One region of the Bradyrhizobium sp. R2.2-H genome, then DNA from elsewhere that is predicted to be linked to it. Evidence: predicted binding sites of a transcription regulator. Region 1 holds the regulator's gene; each other region holds the start of a gene.
The links. The regulator PhoB, encoded in region 1, activates phosphate uptake and scavenging genes when phosphate is short. The targets are predictions, from matches to a motif close to TGTCATNNANCTGTCAT.

Region 1 (7,526 bases):
GCCGGCAGGCAGTGCATGAACAGTGCATCGGGCTTGGCCAGCGACATCAGCTTGGCATTGACCTGGTAGGGCTTGAGCACGTTGTGGCGATGCTCGCCCTCCTTGTCGCCCATCGACACCCAGGTGTCGGTGACGACGCAGTCGGCGCCGCGCACGGCGGCTTCCGGATCGGTGCCGAGCACGATCGGCGCGCTTGACGTCTTGATCCAGTCGCGCATTGCCTTCTTCGGCGCGAGCTCCGGAGGCGTTGCGACGTTGAGCTGGAATTTGAAGCGCTCGGCGGCATGGGCCCAGGACGCCAGCACGTTATTGTCGTCGCCGGTCCAGGCCACCGTCTTGCCCTCGATCGGGCCGCGATGCTCCTCATAGGTCATGAGGTCGGCCATCACCTGGCAGGGATGCGACCGCCGCGTCAGGCCGTTGATCACGGGCACGGTCGCATAGGCCGCAAGCTCCAGCAGCGCCTCGTGATTGAGGATGCGGATCATGATGGCATCGACATAGCGCGACAGCACCCGCGCGGTGTCGGCGATGGTCTCGCCGCGACCGAGCTGCATCTCGGCGCCGGTGAGCATGATGGGCTCGCCGCCGAGCTGGCGCATGGCGACATCGAACGACACCCGCGTCCGCGTCGAGGGCCGCTCGAAGATCATCGCCAGCGTCTTGCCTTCGAGCGGCCTGACCGGCTGGTGCGCCTTCTGCTTCGCCTTCATGGCGGACGAGGCGGCGAGCATGCTCTTGAGCTCCGACAGCGGCAGCTCGTTGATGTCCAAAAAGTGCTTTGGAGCTTTGTTGGGCGTCTTGCTCATCAGCTTGCCGCCCGCTTGGTCTGGCTGGACGAGATCGCCGTGCAGGCGCGTTCGAGCCGCCCGACGCTGTCTTCGATCTCGGCCTCGGTCACGATCAAGGGCGGCAGGAAGCGCACGACATTGTCGCCGGCTCCGACGGTGAGCAATTTTTCGGCGCGCAGCGCCGCGACGAGGTCGCCCGAGGGCACCACGGCCTTGATGCCGATCAGGAGCCCCTCGCCGCGCACCTCGCTGACGACATCGTGATGGCGATCGATCACGGAGGCGAGCTTCTGTTTCAGCAGCAGCGACATTTTCTGCACGTGATCGAAGAAGCCGGGCTTGAGCATGACGTCGAGCACGGCGTTCGCAGCCGAGATGGCGAGCGGATTGCCGCCGAAGGTCGAACCGTGCGAGCCCGGCCCCATGCCGCGCGCAGCGTCCGCGGTGGCAAGCACTGCGCCGATCGGGAAACCGCCACCGAGCGCCTTCGCCAGCGACATCACGTCGGGCACGACGCCGGTGCGCTTGTAGGCAAAGAGTTCGCCGGTGCGGCCCATGCCGGTCTGTACCTCGTCGAAGGCGAGCAATAGGCCGCGCTCATTGCAGAGCTCGCGCAGCGCCTTCAGGAAGGCGGGAGGCGCAGAACGAACGCCGCCCTCGCCCTGGATCGGCTCGATGAGAATGCCGGCGGTGTGCGGGCCGATCGCCTTCTTCACGGCTTCCAGGTCGCCATGCGGCACCTGATCGAAGCCGTCCATCGGCGGGCCGAAGCCCTCGAGATATTTTGCAGAACCGGTTGCGGCCAGCGTCGCCAGCGTGCGGCCATGGAAGGCGCCCTCGAAGGTGATGATGCGATAGCGTTCGGGATGGCCCTTGGAGAAGTGATGGTGGCGCACCAGCTTGATCACGCCTTCCAGCGCCTCGGCGCCGGAATTGCAGAAGAACACGAAGTCGGCAAAACTTTCATTGCACAGACGCGCCGCGAGCTTCTCGCCGTCCGGGCTCTGGAACAGGTTCGACATGTGCCAGAGCTTCGTCGCCTGCTCCTGCAACGCCTTGACCAGCGTGGGATGCGCATGGCCGAGCGCATTCACCGCCACGCCGGAAGTGAAATCGAGATAGCGATCCCCATTGGTCGCGATCAACCAGCAGCCTTCTCCGCGCTCGAAACCGAGGTCGGCCCTGGCGAAAACGGGGAGCAAATGCGGCGCGGCGCTGTTGGTCATGACGTCACTTGAATGTTGCGGACGGTGTGACGCGTGCATTGCGCAACGCACCATTGACCGGCCCGGAAAACGAAACGTGCCGCCTTTTAAGGGCGGCACGTGGCACTATCTTATGCTTGGCAAGACGGGTGTCAATGCCGCCCGGAAAGCCCCGCGAAACGCTGAATCCGTAGTCTTGCGGTGCCGATTTTGCGGGTTTTTCACCACGGAACATGTGGACGCGAGTCGGCGGACTCTTGCGCGGGAGTCACGCCATATTGTAGCGTTTGGACTGTCAGATACGACATCTCGTGCAGCAGTTCTGATCCCTTAAGTCCTCATGTACCGGCGTAAACGTTCGGGCGTCTTGAGCGCGCCCGGCGAGCCTTAAGGGATTCTGGCGGCACGGGTTTTTGAAGGCTTAGGCAATCGCTGCGAAGGCCCCAGGATGGCAGGCGCGCAGCGAGGGAAAGGGTGCAATGACGGTTTTGACCTGGTCCGATGATCGCGTCGAGCAGCTGAAGAAGCTTTGGGAGGCCGGACTTTCGGCCAGCCAGATCGCGGCTGAGCTCGGCAATGTGACCCGCAATGCCGTGATCGGCAAAGTGCACCGGCTCGGCTTGTCCGGCCGCGCCAAGAGCCCTTCGTCGGCAGCGCCCCGGCCGCGCAAGGCGCGCCCCGCACAGCACATGATGCGGGTGACCCGCCCCGTTGCCCGCGGCAACACCGCGCTGGCGCAGGCCTTCGAGGTCGAGGTCGAGGCCGAACCCGTCACCTACGACAATGTGGTGCCGATGAGCCAGCGGCTGTCACTGCTGGAATTGAACGAGGCGACCTGCCACTGGCCGGTCGGCGATCCCTCGAGCCCGGATTTCTTCTTCTGCGGCGGCAAGGCGCTCTCCGGCCTGCCCTACTGCGCCCAGCATTCGCGCGTGGCGTATCAACCCGCAGCGGACCGCCGTCGCGCACCGGCGAAGCCGGGCACGCGGTGAGTTTGCGGATTTAGTTGGCTGACTGCAGCCGTCGCACGACGGTGCCTCAACACATCCGATGTCGTCCCGGACAAGCGCGCCACGGGCGCGCGCAGATCCGGGATCCATAGCCACCGCAGGATCTGGTTACGGCGACTCGGAGCTACTTTTTCGCAGGATAAGCACTGTCTGTGGTTATGGATCCCGGATCTGCGCTTACGCTTGTCCGGGACGACACCGATGTTGTAGCCGCGGCTCGCTAAACCGGCCTACGTCTGCTCCGCCTTCGCGAAACGATCGTCCAGCGCATAGCCGGCGCCGCGGACGGTACGGATCGGATCCTGCTCGCGGCCGAGATTGAGCAGCTTGCGCAGGCGGCCGATGTGGACGTCGACAGTGCGCTCATCGATGTAGATGTCACGGCCCCAGACGCTGTCGAGCAGCTGCTCGCGCGAGAACACGCGGCCGGGATGCTCCAGGAAGAACTCCAGCAGACGATATTCGGTCGGGCCGAGATCGATCGGCCGGCCCGAACGCGCCACGCGGCGCTTGTCGCGGTCGAGCTCGATGTCGCCATAGGCGAGCACGGTGGCGAGCCGCTCGGGGCTGGCGCGCCTGAGCAGGCCCTTCACGCGGGCCAGCAGCTCCGGCACCGAGAACGGCTTGACGATGTAGTCGTCGGCACCGGTCGCAAGTCCCCGCACCCGCTCGCTTTCCTCGCCGCGCGCGGTCAGCATGATGATCGGCAGTTGCTTGGTTTCGGGACGGGTGCGCAGCCGCCGGCACAGCTCGATGCCCGACAGGCCCGGCAGCATCCAGTCGAGCACGATCAGATCGGGAATGTGCTCCTTGAGGCGGGTGTCGGCGTCATCGCCGCGCATCACCGTCTCAACGTCATAGCCGTCGCCTTCGAGGTTGTAGCGAAGAAGCTCGGTGAGAGCTTCCTCGTCCTCAACCACCATAATGCGTGCGCCCATGTTGTCGTCGCTCCTTGGGTACTCGGCACCGCTTAGGTATTCGGCACCGTCGTGGCGAAGGTCGTCATGTCGCCCTTCGGCCGCTTGTCGGTGATCGCCTGACCCTCGATCATGTAGAACACGGTCTCGGCGATGTTGGTGGCGTGGTCGCCGATCCGCTCGATGTTCTTGGCACAGAACATCAAATGGATGCAGAACGAGATGTTGCGCGGATCCTCCATCATGTAGGTGAGAAGTTCGCGGAACAGCGAGGTGCAGATGGCGTCGACTTCCTCGTCGCCCTTCCACACCGCCATCGCTGCCGGCAGATCGTGCGCGGCATAGGCGTCCAGCACCGACTTGACCTGCTGCTGCACGAGGTCGGTCATGTGTTCCAGGCCGCGGAACAGTTTCAGCGGATGAAAATCCGTCTCCAGCGCCGCGACGCGCTTGCCCATGTTCTTGGCGAGATCGCCGATGCGCTCGAGATCGGTCGCGACGCGCATGGCTCCGACGATCTCGCGCAGATCAACGGCCATCGGCTGGCGCCGGGCGATGGTGAGCACGGCGCGCTCCTCGATGCGCTTCTGCAGCATGTCGAGTTCGGCGTCGGTGGCGACGACGCGCTGACCGAGCGTGACGTCGCGGCGGATCAGCGCGTCGACGGAATCGACGATCATGCGCTCGGCGATGCCGCCCATCTCGGCGACCAGGCGCGTGAGTTCCTGGAGGTCGGTATCGAAAGCCTTTGCGGTATGTTCAGAACCCATGTTCCGTCTCCTCAGCCGAACCGGCCGGTGATGTAATCCTGCGTGCGCCGGTCGCTCGGCGACGTGAAGATCTTGCTGGTGTCGTCGAACTCGATCAACTCGCCGAGATACATGAAGGCGGTCTTGTCGGAGACGCGCGCCGCCTGCTGCATGTTGTGCGTGACGATCGCGATCGTGTAGTTCTCGGACAATTCCTGGATCAGCTCCTCGACCTTGGCGGTCGAGATCGGGTCGAGCGCCGAGCACGGCTCGTCGAACAGGATCACCTCGGGCCGCACCGCGACGGTGCGGGCAATGCAGAGGCGCTGCTGCTGGCCGCCGGAGAGCGACAGGCCGGAGGCGTTGAGCTTGTCCTTGACCTCGTTCCACAGCGCGCCGCCGCGCAACGCCTTCTCCACGCGATCGTCCATCTCGGACTTCGAGATCTTTTCGTAGAGGCGGATGCCGAAGGCGATGTTCTCGTAGATCGTCATCGGGAACGGGGTCGGCTTCTGGAACACCATGCCGACCCGGGCGCGCAGCAGATTGAGGTCGAGCTTGGGGTCGAGCATGTTGGTATGGTCGAGCAACAGCTGGCCGGTGGCGCGCTGGCCCGGGTAGAGGTCGTACATCCGGTTGAAGATGCGCAGCAGGGTCGACTTGCCGCAGCCGGACGGGCCGATGAAGGCCGTGACGCGATTGGTGCCCAGTGCCAGATTGATGTTCTTCAGCGCATGGTGCTCACCGTAGTAGAAATTGAGGTTGCGCGCGGTGACCTTGGCAGGCGCCTCGGGCAGCGGCTGCGAGCCGGGATGAACGGTCGGCGCGCTTACGGAAATAGACATTTCACTCATTTTGCGGTCCTCTCGGCACCAAGGATGCGGGCGCCAATGTTCAGGGCAAGCACAGTCAGGGTGATCAGCAGCGCGCCGCTCCAGGCGAGTTGCTTCCAGTAGGCGTAGGGGCTCTGCACGAAGTTGTTGATGGTCACCGGCAGGTTGGCCATCGTCTTGTCCAGGCCGAGGCTGAAGAACTGGTTGGACAGCGCGGTGAACAGCAGCGGCGCGGTCTCGCCGGCGACGCGGGCGGTGGCGAGCAGCACGCCGGTGATGAGGCCCGAGCGCGCCGCACGGTAGGCGATGCGCTTGATCACCAGCGAACGCGGCAGGCCGAGTGCGCTGGCGGCTTCACGCAGCGGGTTCGGCACCAGCAGCAGCATGTCCTCCGTGGTGCGCACCACGACCGGGATCACGATCACGGCGAGCGCCAGCGCGCCGGCGATGGCCGAGAAGCCTCGCATCGGCACCACGACCGCACCGTAGATGAACAGGCCGATGATGATCGAGGGCGCCGAGAGCAGGATGTCGTTGATGAACCGGATCACCGAGGTCAGCCTGTCGTTGCGGCCGTATTCGGCAAGATAGGTGCCGGCGAACATGCCGAGCGGCGCGCCGATGCCGACGCCGATCACGGTCATGATCACCGAGCCGACGATGGCGTTGCGCAGGCCGCCCTCGGTCGATCCGGGCGGCGGCGTGTCTGCGGTGAAGACCTGAAGGTTGAGCCCGGCCAGACCGTTGTACAGCAGCGTGATCAGGATCAGCGCGAGCCAGGTGACGCCGAAGGCGGCGGCTGCGATGCAGAGGCCGCGGATGACGATGTCCCAGCGGCGGCGGCGCGAATAGATCGGGTTCATGGCTTCACTTTCCGGCCTTGGTTTCCAAGCGCATCAGCATCAGCCGCGCGGCCGCGAGCACGAAGAACGTCAGCACGAACAGGAGCAGGCCGAGCAGGATCAGGCCGGACTGGTGCAGGCCGTCGCTCTCGGCGAACTCGGATGCGATCGCCGCCGAGATCGTGGTGCCCGGGGCGAAAATCGATGAAGAGATGCGGAACGAATTGCCGATGATGAAGGTCACCGCCATCGTCTCGCCGAGCGCGCGGCCCAGCGCCAGCATGACGCCGCCGATGATGCCGACGCGGGTATAGGGGATCACCACGCTGCGCACGACTTCCCACGTGGTGCAGCCGACGCCGTAGGCGGCTTCCTTCAGCACCGGCGGCACCGTCTTGAACACGTCGACCGAGATCGAGGTGATGAAGGGCAGCACCATGATGGCGAGGATCAGCGCGGCATTGAACAGGCTGAGATAGGACGGGGGACCTGCGAAGATCGCGCCGAGCACGGGCACGCCGTCGAACACCCGGATCATGAAGGGCTGGAAGGTGTTGGCCAGGAACGGGCCCAGCACGAAGAAGCCCCACATGCCGTAGATGATCGAGGGAATGCCGGCGAGCAGCTCGATCGCCATGCCGATCGGGCGGCGCAGCCATTGCGGACAAAGCTCGGTGAGGAAGATCGCAATGCCCAGACCGACGGGAATGGCGATCAGCATCGCGATGAAGGAGGTGACGAGCGTGCCGTACATCGGCCCGAGCGCGCCGAGCACGGGCGGATCGGCCGAAGGGGCCCAGCGCTGCGTCCACAGGAACGACAGGCCGTATTCCTTGATCGCCGGGAAGGCGCCCACGATCAGCGAAAGGATGATGCCGCCGAGAATGAGCAGCACCGAGATCGCGGAAAGCCGCGTGATCCAGTAGAAGGTGATGTCACCGAGCTTGAACGCGCCCAAGGCCTTGGCGCGATCATACGGTCCGGCATCGTCGATTACATCGCTCTGAACGGCCATCTCTGCCACGCCGATCCCCTGTTTTGCCTTACGCCATCTGCATGCCGCCAAAGGCGGTCGTTTTCGACGGTTTGCCCGCGTCGTTCCGGGTGGTCTCAAGGACCCGGAATCCTGGGATTCCGGGCCGCTCTTTCACTCGCGCCCGCCGAGGCGGAGCGCGAGTT
Region 2 (7,526 bases), on a different contig from region 1:
CCAACCTGACCCGCATGCTCAACAAAGGCATGGTGAAGAGCGCCGACGGTACGCCGATGAAGAAGGAGGACTTCCGCGTCATCGTGAAGTCGGACATGATCATCAACTCGCCCGTCGCCTATCTCAGCGACCTTCCGGACGACATGAAGGCCGCGATCAGGAAGGCGTTCCTGGAAGCAGCACAGAAGGACCCCGAAGCCTTCAAGAAGCTCTCCGACGGCAAGAACAAGCCCTGGGATCCGGTCACGAACGAAGACTACAACAAGACGATCGAGCTGATTAAGTTCGTCGACCATCTGCGCAAGAAGGCGTCCTGATCGTTCGGGACAACGCACCTCGAGCCGGGTCAATCGACCCGGCTCTTTCCATGACTGGCTCGCCTCCGACCGAATGACCATCGCCGTCTCGATCCTTCCCGAGCAACAATTGGCTGCGCTGAATGCGGCTTACCGTAAGGCGGTCGCGCGCAAGCGATTGCGCCTGCTGCTTGGCGCCGTGCTGTTCATCGCCGCGCTGCTCGTCGCTGCGATCGGCGCCGAAGTGAACCTGCGCACCTTCTTCGCCCATTTCGGCAATTTCGTCAGCTACTTCGATCGCATCTTCACGCTCGACAATGGCCAGCGCGTCTGGACCGACATCGGCGAATGGTTCTGGGGCTGGCACAAATGGCTGAAGCTCCTGGGCGAGACGCTGCTGATCAGCTATGTCGGCACGCTGATCGGAGCGATCTTTGCGGTCGCGCTGAACTTCTTCGCCGCCGAAAACACCGCGCCGGCGCGCTGGTTGCTGTTCGTGGTGCGCCGTCTGCTCGAATTCGCTCGTACCGTGCCGAGCATCGTGTTCGCGTTGATCTTCGTCATCGCCTTCGGTCTGGGACCGATGGCGGGCGTGCTGGCGATTGCCATCCATTCGACCGGCGCGCTCGGCAAACAGTTCTCCGAGATCGTCGAGAATGCCGACATGAGGCCGGTCGAAGGCGTGCGCTCGACCGGGGCAAGCTGGCTGTCCTGCATGCGTTTTGCCGTGCTGCCCCAGGTGATCGCGGGCTATGTCAGCTACGCGCTGCTGCGCTTCGAGATCAACGTGCGAGAAGCCTCGGTGATGGGCTTTGTCGGGGCCGGCGGCATCGGGATGGAGCTGATTGTTGCGATCCGCAAGTTCTACTATTCCGACGTCAGCGCGATCCTCCTGACCATTATCGTCACGGTCTTCCTCATCGACATCGGCACCGGCTGGTTGCGTAGCCGCCTGTTCGGCAAGGAGGCACGGACATGAGCCGCCATCCCGAGATCGATACGACACAGCTTCGCGCGCGCTATCCCGATGTCTTCAGCCGGCCGGCGTCCGCGCGTCTCGCGACGCCGGCGATGATCGCCGCCGCGCTCGCGATTCTGGTTTTCGGGCTGGTCGACCTCGACTTTTCGCTGTCGCGTCTCCTTGCCGGCGTCAGCCAGCTCGGCTGGATCACGATGATGATGATCCCGCCAGATCCCGGCTCATCGCTGCCGCTGTATCTCAAGGCGCTCGGCGAGACGTTGTCGATCGCGCTGCTCGGTACCACGCTCGCCGCACTGTTCGCGCTGCCGGTGAGCCTGCTTGCGGCGCGCAACATCGTGCCGTCGGGTCTCTTCCGCTTCCCGGTCCGGCGCTTCCTCGATTCGATACGCGGCGTCGACACGCTGATCTGGGCGCTGGTCTGGATCAATGTCGTGGGTCTCGGGCCGTTTGCCGGGGTGCTGGCGATCGCGGTGTCGGATTTCGGCGCGTTCGGAAAGTTGTTCTCGGAAGCGATCGAGACCGCCGACCAGAAGGAAGTCGAGGGCATCCGCGCCTCCGGCGGCAGTGCCCTGCACGAGATCCGCTTCGGCCTGATGCCGCAGGTGCTCCCCGTCATCGCCGGCCAGGTGCTCTACTACATCGAATCCAACACGCGCTCGGCCACCATCATAGGCATCGTCGGCGCCGGCGGCATCGGCCTCCAGCTCGCCGAGCAGATCCGCGTGCTGGAATGGCAGAAGGTCTCGTTCCTGATCCTGATGATCCTGATTGCGGTGGCCGCGATCGATTTCATCTCGGGCAAGCTGCGCTTTGCGATCATCGGCAGGCGGGCTGTGGCCTGAACGTCGATGCCGTAGGGTGGGCAAAGCGCAGCGTGCCCACCATTTCTACCGAGAACAGGATAGATGGTGCGCACGGCGCAAGTGCGCCTTTGCCCACCCTACGGCACTCTCCCACAAGGGGAGAGGGAAGAGCTACGACTCCACCACAAATTCCACCCGTTCCGCGGCGAAGCGCGAGTGCTTCGTCAGCAGCGGCCTGCCCTCGAGATCGTGGTCGGTCGCATCGACCACCAGGATCGGCCGGCCCAGCGCCAGATCCAGCCGTGAGGCATCGGTCGCATCGACGATGCCGGCCGTGATCCGGGTCGCACCGCGGCGATAGTCGCGCACGCCGTAATGCGCGAGAAGCTTGGTCATCGAGCGCGTCGCCGCGAACACGGCGCCGGCGTCCGGAAACCGCTCCGCCGACAGCCAGGTGGTGGACACGCAGATCGGCGTGCGGTCGGCGAGGCGGATCGCCTCGATCCGTATCAAAGGCGCGCCGGTCTTCAGTCCCAACTCCCGCGCGAGTTCGCGCGTCGCGACATCGTCGGTCGCATCGATCAGCCGCCCATGCGGTTCGCGGCCGCCCGCACCGACAATCTCGGAAAAACGCGTGCGCGAGCGCAGCGGATAGGCGAGCTTCTGCGCCTCGACATAGGTTCCGCTGCCGCGCTCGGCCCGCACCAGGCCGCGCTCGGCGAGGGCGGCCAGCGCGCGCCGCACGGTGTGGCGGTTGACGCGGTAGGTTTCGGCGATCTCCATCTCGCCCGGCAGCTTGTCGCCGGCCGCAAAGCGGCCATCGGCGATGCCGCGCTCGATGCCGTCGGCAACGAGGCGCCATAGCGCGACGCCCGAGGAGGCTGTGTCCTGCATGCTCATGTCGCGGGAAACCTACTCCAGAAATCACATCATTGTCACGAAACAGTCATGGCGTATCCGTATGAAGTTGTCTATTATCATAGACAACTTCGATGCGGCAAGTTTGGTGGATCAGGTGACGCAGCACAACAATCAGCAAGCCCAGCGCAGGGCCGCGATGGCGGTGCTGGCGCAAGCGGAGGCGGGCGAGATCGCCGCTCGCCTCCGCAACTTGGCCTTGGACTCGGCCCTTCCGGCCCATCAGGATCTGCGCGCGCCCGAAAACGGCCTCGTCATGCTGCGCGGCCGGGTCGGCGGCGACGGCGCTCCGTTCAATCTCGGCGAGGCGACGGTGTCGCGTGCCGCGGTGCGGCTTGCGAGCGGCGAGGTCGGGTTCGGCTACACGCTCGGCCGTGATGGTGACAAGGCGCGGCTGATCGCGTTGTGCGATGCGCTGGTCCAGTCCCGTGATTACGGCGGCGCGGTGGAGCGGGGTGTCATCGTGCCCTTGCGAGAGCAGCTTATGATTCGGCGCAAGCAGGCGGCGGCCGAGACCGCCGCGACGAAGGTTGATTTCTACACCATGGTGCGCGGTGAGGGCTGAGATCATGACCACGATTGCGGAATTGCCGCCGGGTTTTGCCGACAAGGTGCTGTCGGCGCAATCGACCTTTCGCTCGGTCATGGACGCCATGGCGCGGCCGGGCTCGGTCCAGCGCATCGTGCCGATGGCGGGAGCGCCTGATACGATGATGCGCGGCACCGCCGCGATCGCGCTCACGCTGTTCGACCACGACACGCCGCTCTGGCTCGATGTGCGGATGGCCGAGAGCTCCGACCTGGTGAAGTGGCTGAAATTTCATACCGGCGCGCCGGTGGTGCAGGATTGCTCGATCGCGAGCTTCGCGCTGATCAGCGACGGCACGGCGCTTCCGCCGCTCGACCGTTTTGCGCTCGGGACGAGCGAATACCCGGATCGTTCGACCACGGTGATCATTCAGGTCGACGGCCTGGCCTCCGGGCGCGGCTTCGAGCTGCATGGCCCCGGCATCGACGGTGTCGCGACGCTGCAGGCGTCGATCAAGCCTTTCGACCTGTTCGAGCGCCTGCGGATCAACGAGGCGCTGTTTCCGCGCGGCGTCGACGTGGTGCTGGTCGCCGATGACGCCGTGGTTGCGATCCCGCGCACTACGCGCGTCGTGAGCAAGGGAAGCTGAACCATGTATGTCGCAGTCAAGGGCGGCGAACGCGCCATCGAGAACGCCCATCGCCTGCTCGCGCATAAGCGGCGGGGCGACCAGAGCGTTCCGGAGGTCACGATCGACCAGATCTCGGAGCAGCTCGGCCTCGCCGTCGACCGCGTCATGAGCGAAGGCTCGCTCTACGATCGCGAGCTCGCGGCGCTGGCGATCAAGCAGGCGCGCGGCGATCTGATCGAGGCGATCTTCCTGGTCCGCGCTTTCCGCGCCACGCTGCCGCGCTTCGGCGCCAGCGAGCCGGTCGACACCGGCGCGATGCGGGTGCAGCGGCGGGTGTCCTCCACCTTCAAGGACATTCCCGGCGGGCAGATCCTCGGGCCGACCTTCGACTACACCCATCGCCTGCTCGACCCCTCGCTCGCCGAAGGCTTCGTTCCCGACGCGCCAGCGACGGCTGAGGCGCCCACCGCGCCTACGCCGCGCGTGACCGACATTCTCGGCCGCGATGGGCTGATCGAATCCTCGCCCCAGGCCGAGGACGGCGCGCCGGTCGGCGATCTCACCCGCGAGCCGCTGAACTTCCCGGCGGATCGCGACCTGCGCCTGCAAAATCTGGCGCGTGGCGACGAAGGCTTCCTGCTGGCGATGGGCTATTCTACCCAGCGCGGCTATGGCCGCAACCATCCCTTCGCCGGCGAGATCCGCTTCGGCGAAGTCGAGGTCGAATTCATCGCGGAAGACGCCGGCTTCGCCGTGCCGCTCGGTTCGATCGAGCTGACCGAGTGCCAGATGGTCAATCAGTTCAAGGGTTCTGCGACCGAAGCGCCGTGCTTCACCCGTGGCTATGGCCTTGCCTTCGGCCAGAGCGAGCGCAAGACCATGTCGATGGCGCTGGTCGATCGCGCACTGCGGGCCCGCGAGCTCGGCGAGGAGGCACTCGCTCCCGCCCAGGACGAGGAGTTCGTGATGTCGCATTCGGACAACGTCCAGGCGACAGGCTTCGTCGAGCATCTGAAGCTGCCGCACTACGTCGACTTCCAGTCCGAGCTCGGCCTGCTCCGCAAGCTGCGGCAGGAGTTCGTGGATGCCAATGCGCCCGATGCCATGAAGGAAGCCGCGGAATGAACGCGCCCGCCTACAACTTCGCCTATCTCGACGAGCAGACCAAGCGGATGATCCGCCGTGCGATCCTGAAGGCGATCGCCATTCCCGGCTACCAGGTGCCGTTCGCCAGCCGCGAAATGCCGATGCCCTATGGCTGGGGCACCGGCGGCGTGCAGGTCACCGCCGCGATCCTCGGTCCCCAGGACGTGCTGAAGGTGATCGACCAGGGCTCGGACGATACCACCAACGCGATCTCGATCCGAAAGTTCTTCGCCAAGACCGCCGGCGTTGCGACGACGACCGCGACGGCGGAGGCGACGGTGATCCAGACCCGCCACCGCATCCCGGAGACGGCGCTGAATGAAAACCAGGTGCTGGTCTATCAGGTGCCGATCCCCGAGCCGCTACGCTTCCTCGAACCGCGCGAGACCGAGACGCGGCGCATGCACGCGCTCGCCGAGTACGGTCTGATGCACGTCAAGCTCTACGAGGACATCGCCCGCTTCGGCCATATCGCGACCGCCTACGCCTATCCGGTGAAGGTGAACGCGCGCTACGTGATGGATCCGTCCCCGACGCCGAAGTTCGACAATCCCAAGATGGACAATTGTCCTGCGCTGCAATTGTTCGGCGCCGGCCGCGAGAAGCGCATCTACGCAATCCCGCCCTATACGCAGGTGGTTTCGCTCGATTTCGAGGATCATCCGTTCGAGCCTTACCGCTTCAACGCGCCCTGCGCGCTCTGTGGCGCGGAAGACTCCTATCTCGACGAGATCGTCACCGACGACCAGGGCGGGCGGATGTTCGTCTGTTCAGACACCGATTATTGCGAGGGCCGCCAGGCCGCTGGCCATCACGGCAGCCTCAGCGCTGCGCCGTACAGGGAGAAGGCGGGCTCACATGGTTGATCAAGGCTTGGCCGATCGCGATACGCTCGAAAACGACCAGCCGCTGCTGGTGGCGCAGTCCCTCAGCAAGTCCTTCGGTCGCATCGCCGCCTGCCGCGACGTCTCCTTCGCGCTCTATCCCGGCGAGGTGCTGGCGATCGTCGGCGAGTCGGGCTCGGGCAAGTCGACGCTGCTGCAGATGCTGTCGGGCCAGCTGGCACCGAGCGCCGGCCATGTGTCCTACCGGATGCGCGACGGCGTCACGCGCGATCTCACGACGCTCGGTGAAGCCGAGCGACGTTTCCTGTTCCGCACCGATTGGGGTTTCGTGCACCAGGACCCCGCGCAGGGCCTCCGCATGGCGGTCTCGGCCGGTGCCAATGTCGGTGAGCGGCTGATGGCCGTGGGCTGGAACCACTACGGCCGCATCCGCGAGACCGCGTCGGACTGGCTCACCCGCGTCGAGATCGACGTCGCGCGCATCGACGATGCCCCGCGCACCTATTCCGGCGGCATGCGCCAGCGTCTTCAGATCGCCCGCAACCTCGTCACCGAGCCGCGGCTGGTGTTCATGGACGAGCCGACCGGCGGCCTCGACGTGTCGGTGCAGGCGCGCCTGCTCGATCTCGTGCGCAGTCTCGTCGCCGAGCTGCATCTCGCCGTCATCATCGTCACCCACGATCTCGCGGTCGCGCGCCTCCTGTCACATCGCGTGATGGTGATGAAGGGCGGCCGCGTCATCGAGACCGGTCTCACCGACCAGGTGCTCGACGACCCCCGCGAGCCCTATACCCAACTCCTCGTCTCCTCGATTCTCCCGCCATGAGCTTTTCGATGACCGCCATGATCGACGTTGCCGATGCCCAAAAGACCTTTACGATGCACTTGCAAGGCGGCATCGAGCTGCCGGTCGTGCGCGGCGTGACGTTCCACGTCAATCCGGGCGAGTGCGTCGTGCTGTCGGGGCCGTCGGGCGCCGGCAAATCGTCGATCCTGAAGATGATCTTCGGCAACTACCGTTGCGATAGCGGCCGCATCGGCATCCGCCATCGCGGCGCGTTGGTCGATCTCGCCGCCGCCGAGCCGCGGCAGGTGCTCAACATCCGCCGCTCCACGATCGGCTATGTCAGCCAGTTTTTGCGGGCAGTGCCGCGCGTTGCCACCATCGACGTCGTTGCCGAGCCGCTGATCGTGAACGGCATGGCACGCGCCGACGCACAGGCGCGCGCCGGCGAGCTGCTGCATCGTCTCAACATCCCCGAGCGGCTCTGGCAGCTGCCGCCCGCCACATTCTCCGGCGGCGAGCAGCAGCGCGTCAACATCGCGCGCGGCTTCATCTCGGACCTGCCGATCCTGCTGCTGGACGAGCCGACTGC
Region 3 (7,526 bases), on a different contig from region 1:
TTCTCTTCGATGATCGTGGCCGGCGCGATCTTCTTGCCGATACCGGCCTCCGGCGGGAAGCCGGTGTAGGCGTCGGCATCCTGGATCGTGCCGGTGTAGACCGAGGCGAGATTGGCATCGGCCGAGAAGTCCAGATTGGCTGCAAGGTACGGGAACTGCGCGCCGGGATAGCCGGCGGTCTGCTTGATGATGTCGGCGAACGCCTTGGTACCGGCGTCGAATTCGTGATTGCCGATCGCCGAGGCCTGCACACCGATCATGTTCAGCATCGCCATGTCGGCGGTGCCGAAGCCGGGCGAGATGTTCAGCGTCCCGGCAGCCAGGCCGTAATAGGTCTCCAGCGCGGTTTCGTAGACCTCCTTCAGCGAGCCGTCGCTGCCGGCGCTGAAGAACGGGCTGGGAATGAAATTGTCGCCCGACGACAGCGTGATCGAGTTGTCATAGGTCTCCTCGAGATAATCGACGATCGCCGCGAAGTTGCCAGCGCGATCGACCGCGTTCAGGCCCGCCTCGAAGTCCGATGCATGCAGGATTTGCAGCGTGTAAGCCGGGGCCGGCTCCTGTTCCCCGAGATTGAGGCCCACGACCACCGGATCGTGGTCGGACACCCGGATCGCGGAGTCGCCGTCGAAGATCGAGGTGTCGCGGCCGTAGTCGGTGTTGTAGTCGAGCGCGTCGGCCTCGTCGGCGTTGATGTGCCAGGTGGTCACACCGGACACCTGCCCGCCGAGGCTGGCATTGGCGAAGGCATAGTCGAGCGTGCCGGTCTGGCCGTCGAACACATAGGAATAAGCGTCGTCCTCGCGGTCGTGCAGATTCTCATAGCCTGCGCCCTCGACGAGCGCGGTCGACTGCTCCTTGGCGTAGCCGTTGAAGTCGCCGAGCAGCATCACGTCCGGATCGCCCGAGCCGGTCGGATCGCTCGCCGCCCACGCGGTCAGCGCGGTGGCGGCCAGCTCGCGCTGGTTCTGCCAGTTGCCCTGACCGTCACCCTGATCGGAATCGGCGCCGGAGCCGGTACCGCTCTTTGACTTGAGATGGTTGGCGATCGCCGTGAAGGTTTCGCCGGTCGCCAGCTCCTCGAAGGTCACCGCGATCGCGTTGCGGCTGGTGTTCTCGCCGTCGAACACCGCGCCGACCGTGCTCTGCCCGAGCAGGCCGCCGAGGCCGAGCCCGGGCAGGTCGGCGTCGTTGAGGGTCTCGATGGTCGTACCGTCGGCGATCTTCACCGCCGTGGTGTCGTAGATGAAGCCGACCGCGATGGCGTCGCCGCCAACGAACTGCTGGCCGGGATCGACCCAGGCATAGGTACCCGCCCCAGCCACGGCATTGAGCTGTTCGACCAGATACTTGATCGCGTTGCCGGACGATGCGGCGGAGAAGTCGTTCTCCAGCTCGGTCAGCGCCAGCACGTCGACGTCCATGTCGAGGATGGCCGCGACCAGCTTCTCGGTCTGACGCGCGAACTCCGCGGCGTTGTCGGCGCCGCGCGGCGCTTCGCCGATCGCGGTGGTGCCGCCATTGTCCAGCGTGGTGAAGTAGTTCAGCACGTTGAAGCTCGCCACCTTCAGGCGGCCACCGACGTCTTCCGGCGCATCGGTGCGCGGATTGTCGCCGGCTCCGAAGGTGTTGGCGCCATCTTCGACCGAGCGGATCCGCCAGGTCGCCCCCGAGGCGGAGTTGCCGGCCCATTGATAGTCGAGCACGCCAGTCAGGCCGGTGACGGTGTCACCCATCCGGACCGCGTCGGCGGTGCCGTAGTTCGGCGTGGCGGACGGGTTGTCGTTCGGATCGAAGCCGTCGAGGTTGTTGATCGCGGCGTTCTGGACGTTCAGGCCATCGTCATAGGTGATGGTGCGGGCACCGAGCTCGGCCAGATACGCCTGGTAGGCGGCGGCGTCGGGCGCGTTCTCCTGCGTGAACTGTTCGGGCCGTTCGCCCGCCGCCAGCTTGATCTCGTTGAACCGGTCGAGATTGTACTGCTCGGTGACGGTCAGGGTCTGCGGTATCGTGACCAGCATGCCTTCATAGGCTTCAAGATCAGGCTGGTAGTCGCCGTCCTGGCTCAGCGTAGTGCCCATCGACGGCAGGTCGATCTGCACCGCCATCGTGTCGACGTCGGCCACCGCGCCGGCCTGGACGACCGAAATGTTGCTGGCGGTGAGCTCGGTCAGGCCGAAATATTCGCTGATCGAGCCGGTGACGCGCACCCGGTCGCCGATCTGGACGTCGGTGGCGCTCCCGTAGACGAATATCGCCTCGGAGGTCAGTACGTTGCCGTCGGAATCGGTGGTTTCCTCCTGGAGATAGAAGCCGTTGAGATTGCGGTTGGCGCCGGCATCGCCGTTCTGGAAATCGCCGACCACGATGGCTTCGACGGTCACAGTCTGGCCCACCATGGCGCTGCTGGTTCCGCTGCCCTGAATCGTGCTGATCTTGGTAATGCCGACGTCGTCGTTGACGATGGTGCCGGTCGCCGTCGCGGCGCTGCCGATCGTGGTGGTCACGGCCGCCGAATTGGAAACGTCCTGCAGCGTCAGCGTGAAGCTCTCGTTCGGCTCATTGACGGCGTCGCCGGCGACGGTGACGGTCACGACCGCGGAGGTCTCTCCCGCGGCGATGGTGCCGCTGAAGCTGACCGGCTCGCCGCCGACATAGTCGGCCGCATCGGTCTGTGCCGAAGCGATCACTCCCGAAAACGCCACGTCGCCCGTGGTGCCACCGTTGCGCTCGACGGTGAACTCGAAGATTGTCTGACCGCTGTTACCTTCGTCATGCGACACCGTAAGTGAATCCGGCGCGAAGGCGACGTGCTGAGCTTCGATTGACGATTCGGACGAACTGGTGACGCGGATGTCGTCGATGCCGACCCACTCGTCATTGCCGACGGCGTTGGTGGTGAGAATGCGTACCTGGAGGTCGCTGCGGCCGTTGATGGCGTCAGGCAGCAGCAGATCGAACTGCGTCACCTGGGTCGCGGCACCGCCGGTGGTGACGTCGGCGGCGTAGCCGCTCGGAACGTTGCTCCACGCCCCGCTCGAACCGAGCCGATACTGCACGTTGATCTGCTGCGCGGCGTCGTCCGTGCTGGCGTCGAGGTCGCGTGCGTCGAAGCTCAGCCGGACATCCTTGCGGCCGGTGGCGTCGAGATGGATCACGAGGCTGGGGGCATCCGCACTGTTCGAGCCGTTCAGCGCCACCGTCGGGTTGGCAATCTGGAATTCGGCCACACCGCCGTTGGTGATGGCGGTGTTGGTCTGGTTGGCGACGACGTCGACATCTCCTGACGACGGTCCGGTAGCCGTACGCGCGTCCACCCCGGTGGCCGAAACGACATCGTTGCCGAGATAGCCGACGATCGATGCGACCCCCGACCAATCATCGTTGGTCGTGATAAGGCCAGTATTGGACCAATCCTGCAGGAAATCGCCGTTCGCCAGGACATGAGGGGTCGTCGACATTTATCGCCACTCCAGCGCTTGAGAAAAGACGTCGCAGATCACCGCCTCACGGCATGCGCGAGGGCGTGGTCCAGACGGCCGATTGTTAACGGATCGTTAATGGTTAACGTATCGTTACTGATTTGATAGAACGCCGATGACAACAGATCGGTGACTGCTTGTTAACGGGCCGGTGAAGTTGCCGCCCGAAGAGCCCCGCGAAGACCGACAGAACCAACTACCAGCTTTGCGCGGGACGGCGCGCTCGACCTCTCGGCCGGCAGCAATCGCCAATGGGTCATCGCGTTACAGCTCAATCAGCCCGCCGCGAGGAGCGACCACGCCAGGTTTCGATTCCCGGTCTGCGCGGCCGAACTTCCGAACCATGGCGGCGTTTCGTCGCAGGGATCGCGGCCTCGTTGCCGCCGGCCCGCGTTTTCGCGCACCGCGCTTTGTCATGCGCCTGACGTTGAACCTCGCTAACGAACGCCGACCACATCCGACCGTGACGATCCGACGTCGTTTTGAATTGAGTAAGATGACCGCAACAACGTCCTCCGCGTCGACTCCCGCGTCCGGCGATCTCGCGTCGGCCGCGATCGCCTCCTGCAGAACGGCCTTTCTGACGGTGGGACTGTTCTCGGCGGTGCTCAATCTGCTGATGCTCACCGGCTCGATCTACATGCTGCAGGTGTACGACCGGGTCATCCCATCGCACAGCATTCCGACCTTGATCGCGCTGTCGATCGCGGTGGCGGCGGCGTATGCGATGCAAGGGCTGTTCGACCTGCTGCGTCAGCGCATTCTGACCCGGATCGGATCGGCACTGCACGCCGCGCTGTGGCAACCGGTCGTCTGCAACATCCTGCGCGGGCCGCTACGCGGCGGCGGCGCGAATCGCGGCCTGCAATTGTCACATGATCTGGACTCGGTCCGGTCGTTCCTATCCGGGCTCGGCCCGACGACCCTGTTCGACTTGCCGTGGATGCCGCTGTATCTCGCCGGCTGCTTTCTCTTGCATCCTTATCTCGGCTGGACGCTGGTCGTGGGCGCGGTGCTGCTGTTCGGGATCGCGCTGCTCACCGAAGTGCTGACGCGGGCGCCGACCCGGGATGCGTCGCGTGCCGGCGCAATCCGCGGCGTCCAGCTTGAAGCCGGTCGGCGCAACGCCGAAATCGTGGCCGCGCTGGGGATGGAGCAGCGGTTGATCGACCGGATGGGGGCCGCCAACGGCGATCTCGTCGCCGCCCAGCAGCGCAACGCCGATATCGCCGGATCGCTCGGCGCGTTGTCGAAGACGCTGCGCTTCATGCTGCAATCGGCGCTGCTCGGCCTCGGCGCCTATCTGGTGATCGAGGGGCAGGCCAGCGGCGGCGTGATGATCGCCGCGTCGATCATGGGCAGCCGCGCGCTCGCGCCGGTGGAACTGGCGATCTCCATCTGGCGTCCATTCCTCGCCGCGCGACAGGCGGGCGAACGGCTCCGCGCCGCTCTGCGCAACGGCGACGCCCCGAAGCCCGACGTCGCGCCCGAACGCGCCCTCCATCGGCTCACGGTCGAGCAAGTAACGATCGCCGCCCCCGGCGGCACAACAGCAATCGTGCACAACGCCTCGTTCGCACTTGAAGCCGGCCAGGCGGTCGGCATCATTGGCCCGTCAGCCGCCGGCAAATCGACGCTGGCGCGGGCGCTGGTCGGGATCTGGCCGATCGCACGCGGCGAGATTCGCCTTGATGGCGCCACCCTCGACCAGTGGCCGGCAGAAATTCGCGGCGGCATGATCGGCTATCTGCCGCAGGACGTCGAATTGTTCGACGGAACGGTGGCGGAGAACATCGCACGCTTCGACCCTGAGATCGACGAGGCGGCGGTGATCGCCGCGGCGAAGGCAGCCGGCGCCTACGAGATGATCCTGAAGCTGCCGAAGGGGTTCGAGATGCGGATCGGCGAAGCCGGCGCCACCCTGTCGGGCGGCCAGCGGCAGCGGATCGCGCTGGCGCGCGCGCTCTACAAGGATCCGTTCATGGTGGTGCTCGACGAGCCGAACGCCAGCCTGGACGCCGAAGGCGACGCCGCGCTGACCGACGCCATCCGGCGCGTCCGGGCTCGCGGCGGCATTGCCGTCATCATCGCGCATCGACCGGCGGCGCTCGCCGCGGTCGATCTCGTGCTGACGCTGGCGACCGGCCAGGTGCAGGCGTTCGGCCCGAAGGACGAAGTGCTGCGCAAATCGCTCGCCGCTCATCCGGTGCCCGGCGGAGCGGCGCTGCAGGCGGTGCCCGATGCGCGCTCGGTTCCGGCCGCCGCCGCCAGTTGAGGACCTCCATATGACCGCACCCCGCACGCCCGATGCTCGCCGCAACAATCCGTTTCGCGATATCCGGCGCGCCACCGGATTCGGAATCGGCACGCTGGCGATCGTGGTGTCCACCGCCGGCGTCTGGGCGATGACCGCACCGCTCGCCAGCGCCGTGATCGCGCCGGCACAGGTGGTGGTCGACAGCAACGTCCGCCGGGTTCAGCACCCGACTGGTGGCGTGGTCGCCGACATCTACGTCAACGACGGCGATCAGGTTCGGGCCGGCGACATGCTGGTCCGCCTCGACGAGACGCTGCCGCGCGCCAACCTTGCGCTGATCGAAAACCAGCTCAACCAGCTAGGGGTGCGTCGTGCCCGGCTGCAGTCCGAGCAGAACGGCCGCGACGCGGTGGCGCTGCCCGGCGAGATCGCCGCCCGCCGCGCCGTCGCCGCGATCGCGGAGATGATCGAGGGCGAGACCACGCTGTTCGCCCGGCGGCGCGAGGCGATCAGCGGCCAACAATCGCAGCTGCGCGAACGAAAGGCGCAGATCGCGGACGAAATCCGCGGCCTGGAGGCGCAGATCGCGTCGAAGCGCGAACAGATCCGCTGGATCGACACCGAGTTGGAGGGCGTCCGCGAGCTTTACGAAAAGCGTCTGGTGCCCTATGCGCGCCTCACTGCGCTCGAGCGCGAGGCCTCCCGCCTGACCGGCGAGGAAGGCCAGCTGATCGCCGAGATCGCACGCGCCAAGGGCCGGATCACCGAAACCGAACTGCAGATCATCCAGCTGGTCCAGGACCAGCGCCGCGAGGTCGCGACCGAACTGCGCGACGTCGAGACCAAGCTTGCCGATCTCGGTGAACGCCGCATCGCCGCGATGGACCAGCTCGATCGCGTGGTATTGCGCGCGCCGCAGGACGGTCTGATCCACCAGAAATCGGTCTTCACCGTCGGTGGCGTGATCACCGCGGGCGAACAGCTGATGCTCATCGTGCCGAAGGATTCGCTTGTGGTCGAGGCCCGGGTCGATCCGCAAATGATCGACCGGCTCAAGGTCGGGCAATCTGCCAAGCTCCGCTTCAGCGCGTTCGACGCCGCGGTGACCCCCGAGCTCGACGGCACGCTGACGCGGATCGCCGCCGACCTGACCAAAGACCCGCAATCCGGCGCGGCTTACTACGTCGCCCGCATCAGCCTCGACGCGAGCGAACTCGCCAAGCTCGACGGCAAGGCTCTGGTGCCCGGCATGCCGGTTGAAGCCTTCATCCAGAACGGCGTGCGGACGGCGCTCGCCTACCTGCGCAAGCCGCTGGAAGATCAGCTCGCCCGCGCGCTGCGGCAGAAATAGTCCAAGTCCCTATCGCGATCGTCGCCCAGCAGGCGTCCGCATTGCCGTCAGCACGGTATCCCAATTTCCGAACGAGTCAGATCTGCGGACCCTCGCCAGGCGAGCAAGCCTGGTGTGCCGATGTTGCCGGAGTCCGCCTCAGGCCGGCCCTAAGGCCAAGATCGCGGTCGCGCTCGGCACGTCACCAGTTCAGGCCAGACCCAACCGACGGAGTGGCGCACCCAAACGCCGAGCGGCCTCATCATTCAATCACCTGAGCCCGATATCGAGCCATCCCAGATCATTGACCTCGATCTGCTCGCCGTCACCAATCAGGACGGTCGTCGTCTCAGTTTCCACAATTGCGGGACCTTCGACCTTGTTGCCTGGACGAAGTTGATCCGCGGACTGGTCTGCCGGCGTTGTCGGCTATTTTGCGAACACGGTGTTGCCGTCG
Region 4 (7,526 bases), on a different contig from region 1:
GGCATGGACGGTCTGGCGGTCCTCAAGCGCTGGCGCGCCAACGGAAGGTCGATGCCGGTGCTGATCCTGACGGCGCGGGGCAGCTGGGCCGAGCGCGTCGATGGGATCGACGCGGGCGGCGACGACTACCTGCCCAAACCGTTTCGCATGGAGGAATTGCTGGCGCGGCTGCGCTCGATCGTGCGCCGCTCGGCGGGGCATGCCTCGCCACGGATTGTTGCGGGCGATGTCGAGCTCGACGAGCGTCAGATGAAGGTGACGTTGCGCGGCGTACCCGTCGCGTTGTCGCCGTTGGAATACCGCCTGATCGCCTTTCTCCTGCACCACCGCGGCCGCGTGGTGTCGCAGCAAGAACTCGACGAGAACGTTTATGGCCACGGCGAGGACCACGAGTCGAACGCGCTCGAGGTGCTGGTCGGTCGAGTGCGCAGGAAGCTCGGTGCCGACCTGATCGAGACCAGGCGCGGCTTCGGCTATCTGGTACCGGAGATGTCGCCATGAGCTGGGGCTCGCTGCGGCTGCGACTGGTCGCCGGCGGGCTTGTAGCTATCCTGATCGCGCTGACGATTGCCGGCGCGGGGCTGACGCTGCTGTTCGAGCGCCACGTCACGCGCACCATCGGCGATGACCTCGACATCTATCTGAAGCAACTCGTCGCGGGTATCGACGCCGATGCGCAGGGCAAGCTGGTGGTGGGCCGGCCGCCGGCCGATCCGCGTTTTTCCGATCCACTTTCGGGCTTGTACTGGCAGGTGTCGGACGACGGTGGTCAGGTGCTGCGTTCGCGTTCGCTGTGGGACACGGCGCTGGATCTGCCGCAGGACGAGCCGTCGCCGAGCGAACTGCACCGTCATGTCGTTCCCGGGCCTGCGAACGCACGGCTCCTGGTCAGTGAACGCCGCGTGCTGCTCACCATCGGCGACCGCCGTACGCCGGTGCGCGTCGTTGTGGCGGCCGATCTCGCTCGCGTGTCGGCCGCCGGCTCGCAATTCGCCATGGAGCTGACGCTGGCGCTCGGCCTGCTGGGGCTGGTGCTGGCGGCGGCCACCTCGATCCAGGTCGGGCTGGGCTTACGTCCGCTCGACGCACTTCGCCGCGGCGTCGCGGAGGTCCGCTCCGGGCAACGCAAGCATCTGCCCGCCAATGTCCCTGCCGAGGTGACGCCTCTGGTGGAAGAGGTAAACAGCCTGATCGACGCACAGGAACGCGAGATCGAGCGTTCGCGCAGCCGTGCCGCTGACCTGGCGCACGGGCTGAAGACGCCGCTCGCCGCACTCGCCGCCGATGTCGCACTATTGCGCCAGCGAGGTGAGCAGAACGTCGCCCTGGCAATCGAAGCCGTCGGCGACACGATGAGCCGTCACGTCGACCGCGAGCTGGCACGCGCCCGGGCGCGGGGGACGGCACGACAGCGCGGCGAAGTTTCCACGCCCCTCAGACCGCTCGTCGAGTCCCTGGTGCTTACGCTGGCGCGCACGCCCACTGCGCAGCGGCTCGAATTCAAGATCTGCATAACGGGCGAGCCGAGCGTGCCGCTCGATCGCACCGATCTGGCCGAAGTGCTCGGCAATCTCCTGGAAAATGCCGCCCGTCACGCCAAGAGCAAAGTACGTATTGCTGCCGATGCCACCGCGAATCCGGCGATCTCGGTCGAGGACGACGGGCCGGGAATCGCGTCCGCTGAACGCGCCCGCGTGCTCGAACGCGGTGTAAGGCTCGATGAGCGCGGCGACGGCGCCGGCCTCGGCCTTGCGATCGTTCAGGACGTGCTCAGTGCCTATGGATGGCAGCTTGTTCTCGCCGATTCCGAACTCGGCGGACTGAAAGCCGTTGTCGCGCCGGAGGACAGCCGTGACCAGCCGCTCGTTGCGCGCCCCGACGGCCAGGCAGCGTCGCGCTGCTTCTGATTGTCAGCGCCTCACGATCGAGCCGGCACGGCCGATCAGGCGGGCAAGCTGGCGGAAGCGGCTGCCAACTCGGTCGGCGACGAGGTCTCCGAGCCGGTGCTCGAACACCAGCATCAATTTACGGCCCTCGCTGCGGAAATGCGTGGCGGGCAGGACGCCCGGACGCGCCGCCGAGATCAGGTGGGCGACGCGGAATGCAGCGCCCAGCAGGCGCGCGCGTTCGAGCTGGGCTGGCGTCAACAGCTCCTGCATCGTGGTCGGCGGCTGGTTTTCCTCGCTCAGGCCGGCATAGCGATAGAATACGGACAGGCCGACGAAGGCGCGCTCGGTGTGGGTGATCGCGCCGAAATTGGCGTTGACGACGAGGCTGAGCGTCTGCTCGCCGCGATGGTCGGGATGCACACGCCAGCCGATGTCGGACAGCAGGCACGCGGTGCGGCGCAGGCGGCGGTCCTCTTCGGTCTCGCGCAGCTTCACGACGCGCACGAGGCGGTCGGTCCAGGCGATCAGCTCGCGGGCGTGCTTCGCCGAGCGTGACAGCAACTGGTTCAGCTCCTCGGCCGCGCAGATCAGCCCGTCCTTGTTGCGTTCGGTCTCCGGCAGCTTCTCGTGCAGCAGGCCTTCGCGCACACCGAAGGTCGAGAACACGATGTTCTTCGGCTTTGCAACGCGGATGACGTGCTCGAGCACAAGCGCCGCATAGGTGAGCAGCGGGCGCCGCGCATCGGCTACGATCTCGATGTCGGCGAGCATGTCGGCGGCAGCGAGGCGACGGAGACGGCGGGAGAAGTCGAGCGCCTCGGCGGACGAAATCGAATAGCCGTGCATCACCTGGAGCGGATAGCCGCTCTGGATGATGTGGATGCGCGCGAGCGCGCGCCAGGTGCCGCCGACGGCGTAGAAAGTGCGACCGCGGCCTGCGGTGAGCTGCGGCAACTCGTCGAGCTCCTCGCGCACGATGCGATCGGCGCGCTTGAGCGATTTGTGCGCGAGGTCCTGGAGTGCGAGACCGCCGAGCGGCAGCGTCACGCCGCTGCGCACGCTGTTCCTGCGCACGTCGATCAGCTCGAGCGAGCCGCCGCCGAGGTCGCCGACGATGCCGTCGGGAAGATGGATGCCGGAGATCACCCCCAGCGCCGACAGCCGCGCCTCGCGGGGTCCTGACAGGATCTCGATCTGCACCGCACAGATGCGCTCGGCCTTGGCGATGAAGTCGGGGCCGTTGGAGGCGTCGCGGCAGGCCGCGGTCGCAATTGCGAACACGCGCCCGACCTGCATCACGCGGCACAATGCGCGGAAACGCTTGAGCGAGGTCAGCGCCTTGTCGACGGCGTCGGGCGCGAGCAGACCCGTGCTCTGCACCTCGCGCCCGAGGCCGCACAGGGTCTTCTCGTTGAAGATCGGGATGAGGCTCCGCGTCAGTCCCTCGTAGACGACGAGACGGACCGAGTTGGAGCCGATGTCGATAACCGCGACGCTCGAGCCGCGCTTGCGCGGCCGCTTCACGTCGCGGATCCCCGATCAGGATGGATGACGTTCGTTCCGGCGCGTGAGACGACGCGGCGAGGATTCCTTGAGCGACTTTCCACGGCCAGACAGACTCGGATTTGTCATGAAGTAGTTGTGGACGTTGAAAGGCTCCTCGCCTTTCGCGGTCTTCATACGCGTTGACGACCCGTCCGGCAACAACTGCCAGCTCTGCTCATTGTCCTTCAGATTGGCGACCATGATCTGTTCGAGAACCTGCTGATGCACCGTTGGATTTTGCAGCGGGCATAGCACCTCGACGCGGCGGTCGAGGTTGCGCGGCATCATGTCGGCGGACGAGATATACACAGCCGCTTTCGCGCTCGGCAGGCCCTGGCCCATGCCGAAGCAGTAGATTCGGCCGTGTTCCAGGAAGCGCCCGATGATCGACTTGACGCGGATGTTCTCCGACAGGCCGGGGATGCCGGGCCTGAGGCAGCAGATGCCGCGCACCACGAGCTCGACCTGGACGCCGGCCTGGGAGGCCTCGTAGAGCGCGTCGATGATGTCGGGGTCGACCAGCGCGTTCATCTTCATCCAGACCGCGCCGGTCCGGCCGTGCCGCGCATGCGCAGTCTCTCCCTGAATGTGCTCGATGATGCGCTTGCGCAGCGTCAGCGGCGACACCGCCATCTTCTCGAGGTCGCTGGGCGCGGCATAGCCGGTGATGAAATTGAACACGCGCGCGGCATCGCGGCCGATGGTCGGATCGGAGGTAAAGTAGGAGAGGTCGGTGTAGATGCGCGCGGTGACCGGATGATAGTTGCCGGTGCCGGTATGGACGTAAGTCGTGAGACTGCCGCCCTCGCGGCGCACCACCATCGAGAGTTTTGCGTGCGTCTTCAGTTCGAGGAAGCCGTAGACGACCTGCACGCCGGCGCGTTCGAGATCGCGCGCCCAGCGGATGTTGGCTTCTTCGTCGAACCGCGCCTTCAGCTCGATCAACGCCGTGACCGATTTGCCGGCTTCGGCCGCTTCCGCGAGCGCGCGCACGATCGGCGAGTTGTTGGAGGTACGGTAGAGCGTCTGCTTGATCGCGACGACATCAGGGTCGCGCGCTGCCTGCTGGAGGAACTGCACCACCACGTCGAAGGATTCGTAGGGGTGATGGACGACGAGGTCCTTCTGCCGGATCGCGGCAAAGATGTCGCCGCCATGCTCGCGCACGCGCTCGGGATGGCGCGGCACGTAGGGGGTGAATTCGAGGTCAGGCCGGTCGAGTCGGGTGAGCTGGGAGAGCTCGTTCATGGCGAGCACGCCGTCGACCAGGAACACCTCGTCATCGGCCGCCGACAGCGCATGCTGCACGAAGCTGCGCAGCTCCTCAGGCATCTTGGCGTCGATCTCGAGCCGGATCACGGATCCGCGGCGGCGGCGCTTCAGCGCGGTCTCGAACAGGCGGACGAGGTCCTCCGCCTCTTCCTCGATTTCGAGCTCGGAGTCGCGGATGATCCGGAAGGAGCCCTGGCCGTGCAGATTGTAGCCGGGGAACAGGCGGTTGATGAACAGAGCGGTCGCCTGCTCCAGCGAGATCAGGCGCACCGTGCCCTCGGCGGGCAGGCGGATGAAGCGGTCGATCTTGCCGGGCATGCGGATCAGCGCGTTCATCTGTTTGCCGTCGGCGGCGCGCGTGAGCTGGAGCGCGATGGTGAAGCCGAGGCTCGGAATGAACGGGAAGGGGTGGGCCGGATCGATCGCGAGCGGCGTCAGCAGCGGGAAGACGTTGTTGAGGAAATAGTCCTCGACCCAGGTCCGTTCCGACTTGGAGACGTCCTTGCCGTCGACCAGCACGATGCCGACCTCGGCCAGCGCGCTGCGCAGGTCGCGCCAGATCGCCTGCTGGTCCGAGGCGAGCTGGGAGACGGTGCGGTTGATCAGGGCGAGCTGCTCCGACGGCGTCAGGCCGTCGGGGCTGCGCTCGGCAATGCCCTCGCGCACCTGGGCCTTGATGCCGGCGACGCGGACCATGAAGAACTCGTCGAGGTTATTCGCCGAGATCGACAGGAATCGCACCCGCTCCAGCACGGGGTGGCTGGGATTGACCGATTCCTCCAGGACGCGGCGGTTGAAATGCAGCCAGGACAGCTCGCGGTTGATGAACCGTTCGGGACTGGATGCGATCGCCGGCAGGCCCTCGGCTTCCGGGGCTTTTTCTTTAATTTCAACAGCTTGCGCAGAGTCCATCAGAAGTCGGTCCATCCTGTCTCGCCTCACTTTGCGACTTATGCGCAAAACCCGGGGGGAGCATGTGTTACAGCGATGACGTTTCGATGACATTGATGTTCCGCCGTTCCGCCGCGTCAAGCCGTTGCAGAAGGCGTTGGGCCTACGGGGCCGATCAGGCGTCCCGGAGCAGCTCGGCGGCGAGCGCCCGGGTCACGGGACGGCCGAGCCGGAGGGCTTCGCTGTCGAGCAGCTCCACGGCCTGCCGGGCCGCGGCCGAGGACCGCTCCAGGCGGGTGGCGAGGTAGCCGACGACGCTCTCGTCCACATTGAGCTGGCGGTCGGCGCAGAATTTGACGATGAGGCCGCGAAAGAGCTGGTCGTCGGGGGGCAGCAGCGCGACCACCGGAACGGCCCGCAGACGCGAGCGCAGGTCACGAAGCTCGATCTCCAGAGCGGCCGGCACCTCGCGTCCGGTGAGGAGGACGTAGGCGCCGTCCTCGCGGGCGAGGTTCATCAGGTGAAAGAGGGCACGCTCGTCGAAATCCTTGGCCTTGAGATCCTCGACCACCAGCGCGCCGGTGGCGAGCGCGCCCGGAACGCCTGCCGCGGTCAGCGCATTGGCCGTGGTCGAACGGGCGCCGGCTTCCTCGGCCCAGATCGCGGCGAGATGGCTCTTGCCGCTTCCTTCCGGGCCGGCCAGCCACATGATCCGGTTCGGCCATTCCGGCCAGCTGTCGATCAGGCCGAGACCGGCCGCATTGGCGGGGCCTTCGAGAAAGTTATCCCGGCTGAGGCTCTCCGCATGCGGAAGTGCGAACGCCAATTGTCGGGGATGGACGCGGCCTGCCACGCTTGCTTTGCTCCATGCCGGCGCGCCGGCCCGTTTGAGAGGTTCGACTTGATCGCGCGGGACTTGTTCGTGCGAGACGTGATCTTGCGAGACTTGATCTTGTGAGACTTGGCCTTTTGCGGGGCCGCATCCCGGCTCATTTGGCCTCGATCGTGCTCATGTGCCGCAGCCACTCGACGAGATAGAGCGACACGGAGGAGAGCGTGAAGATCGTGACGAGGCCCATCAGGATGATATCATAAGGTGCCGGCTTGAAGCCGAAGGCAAGCGCCGCCAGCACCAGCGCCGCGAACGCCACCTGTGCCACGGTGTTGAGCTTGGATACCTTCGACGGCTTCATCTCGACCGGCCGGTCGAACAACCAGGATACGATCACGGCGGCGACGATCATGATGTCGCGCGAGACCACCAGGATCACGATCCAGCGCGGGATCGCGCCCCAGATGCCGAGCGCCATGTAGATCGAGACCAGCAGTGCCTTGTCCGCGAGCGGATCGAGCAGGGCGCCGAGTTCGCTCGTCATGTTGAAGCGCTTGGCCAAAAAGCCGTCCACGGCATCGCTGATGCCGGCGATCAGGAAGACGGCGAAGGCGACCTCCATTTGGCTCGACACGATGGCCCAGACGATGATCGGGACCAGCATGATGCGGCCCAGGGTAATGATGTTCGGAATACTCACGAAAGCGCTTCCCGGCACCCGGTCTGACCTCGAATCCGGCCCCCGCGGGAGGCTGAACCGGTTGATATCTACATAGTATAGGCAGGAGCGCCATGCGAGCCATTGCGTGTCCCCGGAATTCGACGTAACCAGCCGCAAACCCACTGGAAATCGGGCATGACCGACCGCAAAAACGGCCTCACTTACGCCGATTCAGGCGTCGATATCGACGCGGGCAACCGCCTGGTCGACCTGATCAAGCCGATGGTGCGCGCCACCGCACGGCCGGGTGCCGACGCCGAGATCGGCGGCTTCGGCGGCCTGTTCGACCTCAAGGCGGCCGGCTTCAAGGACCCGGTCCTCGTAGCCGCGACCGACGGCGTCGGCACCAAGGTCAAGATCGCGATCGAGACCGGGC

Region 2: a site for PhoB is predicted at 3,015-3,031, ahead of phnF (phosphonate metabolism transcriptional regulator PhnF). Genes of this name have one in related genera too.
Region 3: a site for PhoB is predicted at 3,601-3,617, ahead of EDE08_RS05390 (ExeM/NucH family extracellular endonuclease). Genes of this name have one in related genera too.
Region 4: a site for PhoB is predicted at 5,694-5,710, ahead of EDE08_RS24910 (RNA degradosome polyphosphate kinase). Genes of this name have one in related genera too.

What each region holds. Positions count from the first base shown of each region.
Region 1 is NZ_SMBR01000026.1:17,114-24,639, forward strand. Features, by position in the region: gene argF (ornithine carbamoyltransferase) at 1-809, opposite strand, end outside; gene EDE08_RS37155 (aspartate aminotransferase family protein) at 809-2,017, opposite strand; gene EDE08_RS37160 (GcrA family cell cycle regulator) at 2,476-2,988, shown strand; gene phoB (phosphate regulon transcriptional regulator PhoB) at 3,237-3,944, opposite strand; gene phoU (phosphate signaling complex protein PhoU) at 3,977-4,693, opposite strand; gene pstB (phosphate ABC transporter ATP-binding protein PstB) at 4,705-5,526, opposite strand; gene pstA (phosphate ABC transporter permease PstA) at 5,523-6,368, opposite strand; gene pstC (phosphate ABC transporter permease subunit PstC) at 6,373-7,362, opposite strand.
Region 2 is NZ_SMBR01000011.1:115,534-123,059, reverse strand. Features, by position in the region: gene phnD (phosphonate ABC transporter substrate-binding protein) at 1-317, shown strand, start outside; gene phnE (phosphonate ABC transporter, permease protein PhnE) at 391-1,275, shown strand; gene phnE (phosphonate ABC transporter, permease protein PhnE) at 1,272-2,120, shown strand; gene phnF (phosphonate metabolism transcriptional regulator PhnF) at 2,253-2,981, opposite strand; gene phnG (phosphonate C-P lyase system protein PhnG) at 3,088-3,564, shown strand; gene phnH (phosphonate C-P lyase system protein PhnH) at 3,569-4,177, shown strand; gene EDE08_RS26670 (carbon-phosphorus lyase complex subunit) at 4,181-5,284, shown strand; gene EDE08_RS26665 (alpha-D-ribose 1-methylphosphonate 5-phosphate C-P-lyase PhnJ) at 5,281-6,171, shown strand; gene phnK (phosphonate C-P lyase system protein PhnK) at 6,164-6,976, shown strand; gene phnL (phosphonate C-P lyase system protein PhnL) at 6,985-7,526, shown strand, end outside.
Region 3 is NZ_SMBR01000002.1:282,895-290,420, reverse strand. Features, by position in the region: gene EDE08_RS05390 (ExeM/NucH family extracellular endonuclease) at 1-3,461, opposite strand, end outside; gene EDE08_RS05385 (type I secretion system permease/ATPase) at 3,979-5,757, shown strand; gene EDE08_RS05380 (HlyD family type I secretion periplasmic adaptor subunit) at 5,768-7,090, shown strand; partial or broken gene EDE08_RS38990 (hypothetical protein) at 7,340-7,459, opposite strand.
Region 4 is NZ_SMBR01000010.1:43,100-50,625, reverse strand. Features, by position in the region: gene EDE08_RS24925 (response regulator transcription factor) at 1-501, shown strand, start outside; gene EDE08_RS24920 (sensor histidine kinase) at 498-1,907, shown strand; gene ppx (exopolyphosphatase) at 1,911-3,413, opposite strand; gene EDE08_RS24910 (RNA degradosome polyphosphate kinase) at 3,429-5,618, opposite strand; gene EDE08_RS24905 (P-loop NTPase family protein) at 5,773-6,450, opposite strand; gene EDE08_RS24900 (CDP-alcohol phosphatidyltransferase family protein) at 6,587-7,129, opposite strand; gene purM (phosphoribosylformylglycinamidine cyclo-ligase) at 7,286-7,526, shown strand, end outside.